3 regions of the Shewanella eurypsychrophilus genome follow, and region 2 is predicted to be linked to each of the others. Evidence: predicted binding sites of a transcription regulator. Region 2 holds the regulator's gene; each other region holds the start of a gene.
What was found. The regulator NrdR, encoded in region 2, represses ribonucleotide reductase genes. The targets are predictions, from matches to a motif close to AAACACNANATNTNGTGTTT.
Positions count from the first base shown of each region.

Region 1: a site for NrdR is predicted at 1,581-1,600, ahead of nrdA (class 1a ribonucleoside-diphosphate reductase subunit alpha). Genes of this name have one in related genera too.
Region 3: a site for NrdR is predicted at 963-982, ahead of nrdG (anaerobic ribonucleoside-triphosphate reductase activating protein). Genes of this name have one in related genera too.

Region 1 covers NZ_CP045503.2:2,957,734-2,960,008, reverse strand. The annotation lists gene nrdA (class 1a ribonucleoside-diphosphate reductase subunit alpha) at 1-1,435, opposite strand, end outside; gene FM038_RS12490 (HAD family hydrolase) at 1,881-2,275, opposite strand, start outside.
Region 2 covers NZ_CP045503.2:4,236,503-4,238,777, forward strand. The annotation lists gene ribD (bifunctional diaminohydroxyphosphoribosylaminopyrimidine deaminase/5-amino-6-(5-phosphoribosylamino)uracil reductase RibD) at 1-1,120, opposite strand, end outside; gene nrdR (transcriptional regulator NrdR) at 1,176-1,625, opposite strand; gene glyA (serine hydroxymethyltransferase) at 1,774-2,275, opposite strand, start outside.
Region 3 covers NZ_CP045503.2:3,874,354-3,876,628, forward strand. The annotation lists gene FM038_RS25320 (type II secretion system protein) at 76-603, opposite strand; gene nrdG (anaerobic ribonucleoside-triphosphate reductase activating protein) at 1,017-1,514, shown strand; gene nrdD (anaerobic ribonucleoside-triphosphate reductase) at 1,501-2,275, shown strand, end outside.

The DNA of each region.
Region 1 (2,275 bases), 1.3 Mb from region 2:
CAAGCTCTTCTAGGTTTTTAATCGCCCCTAAATTGAGTGCAGACAAGGTACAAAGGGCTATTTCACCTTCGGGATCATCTATGTTATTGAGCGGCTTAGTCGGCAGTGCAATCTCAAGACACAGGTTTGATTGTCTGATCGGTGCAACCTTGCTGTCAAAAGGACTGTGTGTATTACAATGATCCACATTTTGAATATAGATACGGCCAGTAGAGGCACGTTCTTGCATCATCAATGAGAAAAGCTCTGTCGCCTTAATCTGTGTTTTGCGCACAGATGTATCGGCTTCATACTGAAGATAGAGACGTTCGAACTCGTCTTGGTCTTCAAAAAAGGCATCATACAGTCCTGGGACATCTGATGGACTGAAGAGGCTGATCATGCCGCCCTTAATTAGGCGCTGATACATAAGTTTGTTGAGCTGAACACCGTAATCAAGATGACGAATACGGTTATCTTCAACACCACGGTTATTCTTCAATACCAGTAATGACTCAACTTCTAAATGCCAAAGCGGGTAAAACAGTGTCGCAGCTCCACCACGTACGCCACCTTGCGAGCATGACTTAACCGCTGTCTGGAAATACTTAAAGAAAGGTAAACAGCCTGTATGGAATGCTTCACCGCCGCGTATTGGGCTACCTAATGCACGGATGCGACCGGCATTCACACCAATCCCGGCGCGCTGGCTGACGTATTTAACAATCGAAGAGGCCGTCGCATTGATTGAATCTAAGCTATCGCCACATTCAATCAACACACATGAGCTGAACTGACGTGTAGGAGTACGTACCCCTGCCATGATCGGTGTTGGCAGTGAGATTTTAAAGGTGGAAACCGCATCATAGAAACGCTTAATGTAGCTTAGGCGTGTCTCACTTGGATATTTAGCGAACAAACAGGCGGCGACTAAGATATAAAGGAATTGCGCACTCTCATATATCTCGTGAGTGACCCGGTTTTGCACTAGGTACTTACCTTCCAGTTGTTTGACTGCCGCATAAGAAAAACTCATATCGCGCCAGTGATCCACATAACCATCTAAGATATCGAGTTCTTCGCGGCTGTAATCCTCAAGAATATGTTGGTCATATTTACCAGCCTCGACCAGTTTGACAACATGATCATAAAGTGTAGGCGGCTCAAACTGACCAAATGCCTTCTTTCTTAAATGAAAGACGGCTAATCGGGCAGAGAGGAACTGGTAATCAGGTGCTTCTGGTGAGATGAGATCGGCTGCGGCCTTAATAATCGTTTCATGAATAGCTTCGGTTGGAATACCATCGAAAAATTGCAGGTGCGATCTGAGCTCTACTTCAGAGACTGAAACATTCTTAAGATCTTTGGCTGCCCATGTGATCACGCGGTGGATTTTGTCTAGGTCGATGGTCTCGCGCTCGCCACTACGTTTAGTGACTTTCATATTGCTATTCATTAAAGATAGGCCTTGATAATAATATTTGAGTATGAGGGGTTAAGCTCATCCTACGATTCCCTGTATAACAACCAATTTCAACACCTTAAATTGGTAATTTCCATGTCGATAAACAAGTCATTACTTGTGTCTCTATTTGCTACTCACACACAATATATAGTGTTTTTAGATTTCTTAGGTACAAGATAGTGACGTTTCGGTGATTTTGCAAGTATCAATTATCGCAACAAGCTGTGGCCATCTTGTGGATAACTTGAGGGTAAGATCTAGGGTTAGTATTGGCTAACCTTTGAGGTCGGAATTCATTGGCCTTAGCACGCTAGGTTGAAAAAATAAGCGACGCTTTAAGATTAAAATATCCAGTGACCGATTGGCGATTTTTTCGATATTGATTGTCACTAGCGGGCATTAATCGAATGGAAAATGCCCGCAGTAAAAATCAGCGCTAGCGGATAAAGTCGAGAACCTCGAAGGGGGTATTGAAGTTATGCTGACTGGGCCAATTTTCAGGTTGATCATTGTCACTGATATAACCCCATAAGGCAGTGCCCCCGATCATTGCCGAATATTTTGCTGCCAACAGATCACGTTCGGCATCACCAAGGTATAAAATATTCTCAGGACACACACTGATTTGCTGTGAAGCCAGGAGCATAGGTGCAACATGGGGTTTAGCAAATAGCGTACTATCTCCACTGATCACCGTTTTCATCCTTGATGTCAAACCTAAGGCTGCGATAAGTGGCCTGGTAAACCTGGCGGGTTTATTAGTGATGATGCCATAGGGGAGCCCAACGCTATCTAAGTGAGCGAGAAGTTGGGGGATCCCATCGAATAGAT
Region 2 (2,275 bases):
AGCGGGTGTCATCACCCAACTTACGTTCATCAATTAATTCAATAGACGGAATCGCCGCCATAGTCGAATAATCAGGCAAGCTGATCAAATTCCGCCCTGCAGAACCTAATATCTTCATTGCCTGATAGAGTATCATTTCATCGGCGTACTTTTCTGTGATCACGCTTCCAGCCAGCGTAGCTCCTGCTTCAATAAGTACAGCATTACAGCTCTGGCCTAAATACGCAAAAAGTTCTGCTAGCGCCACTCTTCCGTTAGCGTCTGAATCTAAGCGGATATGTGAAACATACTCAGGCCATAGATCTTGCTCAGCAAGTGAGTAATCAAGACAAGATACTAATAAGATTGGGCTCTCAATAGAAAAAAGTTTGGCTGTAGACGTCAATCTAGCCTTACTGTCCAGAATAACCCGCAGTGGTTGATGCAATTCATCACAGCCTAACTCATCGGCTAGATAACCCAGTTCGTCATGGCGAACATTGAGTGAGGGATCGTCGATTAACACCGTTTCAACCCCTGTCACTAAGGCACAATGTCGCGCACGTAGACGTTGTACATCTCGGCGAGATTCAGGACCTGTGATCCATTTTGACACACCATTACTCAGGGCTGTTTTACCATCTAAGCTTGCGGCCATTTTAACCGTCACCCAAGGCAGTGAGCTTTGCATGCGCTTCATAAAGCCTGGGTTAATCTGACTCGCTTCCTCTTTGAGTAAGCCAACGTCCACTTGTATGCCCGCTTCGCGGAGCATTTTTATTCCGCGACCAGAAACCTGTGGATTGGGATCTTCTACCGCAACGACAACCCGAGTTATGCCATGCTTAATTAATGCTTCCGCACAAGGAGGCGTGCGGCCATAGTGACTACAGGGCTCAAGAGTCACATAGGCTGTTGTATTGCTAAGTTTGTCAGTACCACCAACATGCTCAACCGCCATGGCTAATGCATGTACCTCGGCGTGTGGACCACCGGCTTTAATGTGAAAGCCTTCGCCGATGATTTTATCATCACGAGTAACAACACAACCAACGCAAGGGTTAGGACGAGTGGTATATAAACCTTTACGTGCAAGCTTAATTGCACGGCTCATACATTCAGTATCTTTTATCGACCACATAGCTTGACTGACCAAATATGATTAAAACTAATTTCAATAAAAATGCCTAGCTTAATTACTTTTGCAATTTAGCTATCGCATCACCAAATTCAGACACATCTTCGAATGCACGGTACACAGAGGCGAAACGGATATAGGCCACTTTATCTAAATTAATGAGATGATCCATCATTAGATTACCGATCATCTCCGACTTGATTTCTCGTTCACCCGTGCCTCTAAGGGTAGACTTAATTTTAGTCAGGGCCTGCTCAATTTGATCCATGGAAACCGGGCGTTTCTCTACCGCTCTGAGCATGCCACCTCTAAGCTTTTCTTCATCAAATGGCTGACGACTACCGTCTTGCTTAACCACTCTTGGCATGACCAGTTCAGCCCCTTCGAAGGTGGTAAACCGTTCATGACACTCGGCGCATTCTCGACGACGCCTAACCTGATGGCCATCTGCCACCAAACGTGAATCGATCACTTTAGTATCTGTTGCGCTGCAAAATGGGCAATGCATCGAGCCTCCAAGGAGTAAAAAGAAGGGAAATAAGATTAGCGAGTATACATTAGTATATATACTCTATTCGCTAATCAGAAATAAAAATGGCCGCTAAGTAGCGGCCATTGAAGTTTACCTGAATTAACCTTAAAGGTTAACCATAAGCTTATCCGTAAACTGGAAACTTAGCACATAGCTCAAGCACTTGTTTCTTAACGCGCTCGATAGTGCCTTTGTTACTGATATCGTCCAGTACATCACACATCCAGTTTGTCAGTTCTACAGACTGTTCCTCTTTGAAACCACGACGTGTGATAGCAGGAGAGCCGATACGTAGGCCTGAAGTCACAAATGGTGAGCGTGGGTCGTTAGGTACTGAGTTTTTGTTCACTGTGATGTTAGCAAGACCAAGGGCTGCATCAGCATCTTTACCCGTCATATCTTTGCTAATTAGATCAAGCAAAAATAGATGGTTATCGGTACCACCAGAAACAACATCGTAGCCGCGCTCGATGAATGTTTTAGCCATAACCTTAGCATTAACAACAACTTGCTCTTGGTATGTTTTGAATTCCGGCTCTAGAGCTTCTTTAAATGCAACCGCTTTAGCAGCGATAACGTGCATTAAAGGACCACCTTGACCGCCAGGAAATACTGCAGAATTCAGC
Region 3 (2,275 bases), 360 kb from region 2:
TCAGAACATTATCAGCACTCGTTACTTATACCATTCTGAATAAGTATTGTTAGCCGCTATAGCTGACTAGCATAACTAACAGCCAGTTATTATCACCTCATAAACTGGTGCAGCATCAGGGTCATCCTGATCACAACTATTGGGATTTACAGTGCCATAGGCTTGCTGATACATGAAATAACATTGACTGGCTTTTATGTCTTGCTGACCAAAACCGAAATAGATTTTATCAACGCCCTCAAATTCAAAACCTAAACTGTCATCGCTATAATCTAATCGTTTAGCGACATCGGTATTATCTAGATAGCCACACTTTAACCGTGTTTCAAAGATCCCATCGCCATCAACATCTACGTCAGTCAAATCTCCACGACCAGACACTGGTTGAGCCCGATAGCTGGAAAGTTGGGAGAGGATATACATCTGACTATTTGCCCCTTTCACTGAGGCACTGAACTGCTGTAATACGGCATCCTTGGCATCGACACTAAAGTTAATGAATTTACTCGATGCACTAACAGCTAATATGCCTAAAATAACAATAACGACAACAAGCTCTATTAAGGTGAACCCTTTAGAGTTGAAACGCTTTTTAGAATCCATGAATTAGGCCTATAAATCAAAAATATACGGGGCTAGATATTGCCATAACTTAGAGAGAGTACAAGCCCTTCCCGACCATAACCTTATAAAACACAACAATTGCATCAATTATTTACACTAGTGTTAATGTTCATCAGTGTACTGACTCACTTACCTTCACTCGGTGTCGATTAGTTTGAAATGAGCACTACCACTCGAACTCAATGGCCCTGGACCTTACAAGTCACTCTATATCTAGCATGCCTACATCTAGCAACACTACATCTAGCACCTAAATACACCTCAACCCACTACATCTTGTATCTAAATCTTATTTTAAAATGATTTCGTTTGATCTAAGTCAAATACCCACCATGCAAGATCACTATATATTGTGTCTTAGAATATAAATACATCTACATATGGATATGAGCATGGCATTTAACAGTTTACTCCCCTCGATTGTTTTTCAAGAGGTGCCTGGAGAGATCACCCTTTGCTTTAGCATTACCGGCTGCAGGGTTGGGTGCAAAGGATGTCATAGCACTGATCTTTGGAATGAAAAGCACGGTAGCCCTCTCACAAATTCAGGCTTTAGCAAGTGGATTGAAAGATACCAGGGACTGATCAGCTGCGTACTTTTTTTCGGTGGAGAGTGGCAAGCAGACGCGCTAATTGAAAAGCTGCAGATAGCCAAAGCATACGGACTAAAAACCTGCCTATACTCTGGCGAAAAATATGTCGATATTGCGATTACCGAGCAATTAGACTTTCTCAAGACAGGAAGATGGGTCGCCGAGCTTGGCGGCTTAGACAGCCCATCAAGCAATCAAGTATTTCGGGATCTGTGCACAGGCAAAACACTTAACCACCTATTTATTAACCCCTCAAATAATACCTCACTATCAGGAGCTGAAAATGTTGCGGCTTAATCAGGATCAGATCGATAATAAGAAGGATTTTATCAAGCTGTATTTTCAGACAGAAAATGCGGCTGACAGCTCAAAAATGGATGCCAATGCGAATGTGACTCATAAAAATATTGCCACATTAGAAGCAGAGTTACTCAAAGATTGCTTTGTGCAGATCAATCGCGGACTTGTACACGATAAGATCAGTGAAACCTTTGATGAAAGCCTAGCTAAAGAGTATCTAAGACAGATAGAGGACCATGAGATCTATGTACATGATGAAACCAGTTTAAAACCCTACTGCACCTCCATCAGCATGTATCCCTTTCTACTCGATGGGTTAACTAAACTTGGTGGTGAATCTAAAGCGCCTAAACACCTCGAGTCGTTCTGTGGTTCATTTGTTAATCTGATCTTTGCCGTGTCATCTCAATTTGCCGGCGCCGTGGCTACTGTGGAATTTCTCACCTACTTTGACTATTTTGCCCGCCTTGAGTATGGTGACGACTACCTAATGACCCATCCAAAAGCGGTCGAGAACCATCTGCAGCATGTGGTCTATGCCATCAATCAGCCAGCTGCTGCCCGAGGTTATCAGAGCGTATTTTGGAATATTTCGCTGTTTGATCAACACTACTTCTCCTCTATGTTTGGTGATTTTGTCTTCCCGGATTTCAGTAAACCACAATGGCAAAGCGTTGATAGCTTGCAGCAGTTCTTTCTGGGCTGGATCAATAAAGAGCGTGAATCATCAGTACTGACCTTTCCTGTTATCACGGCTG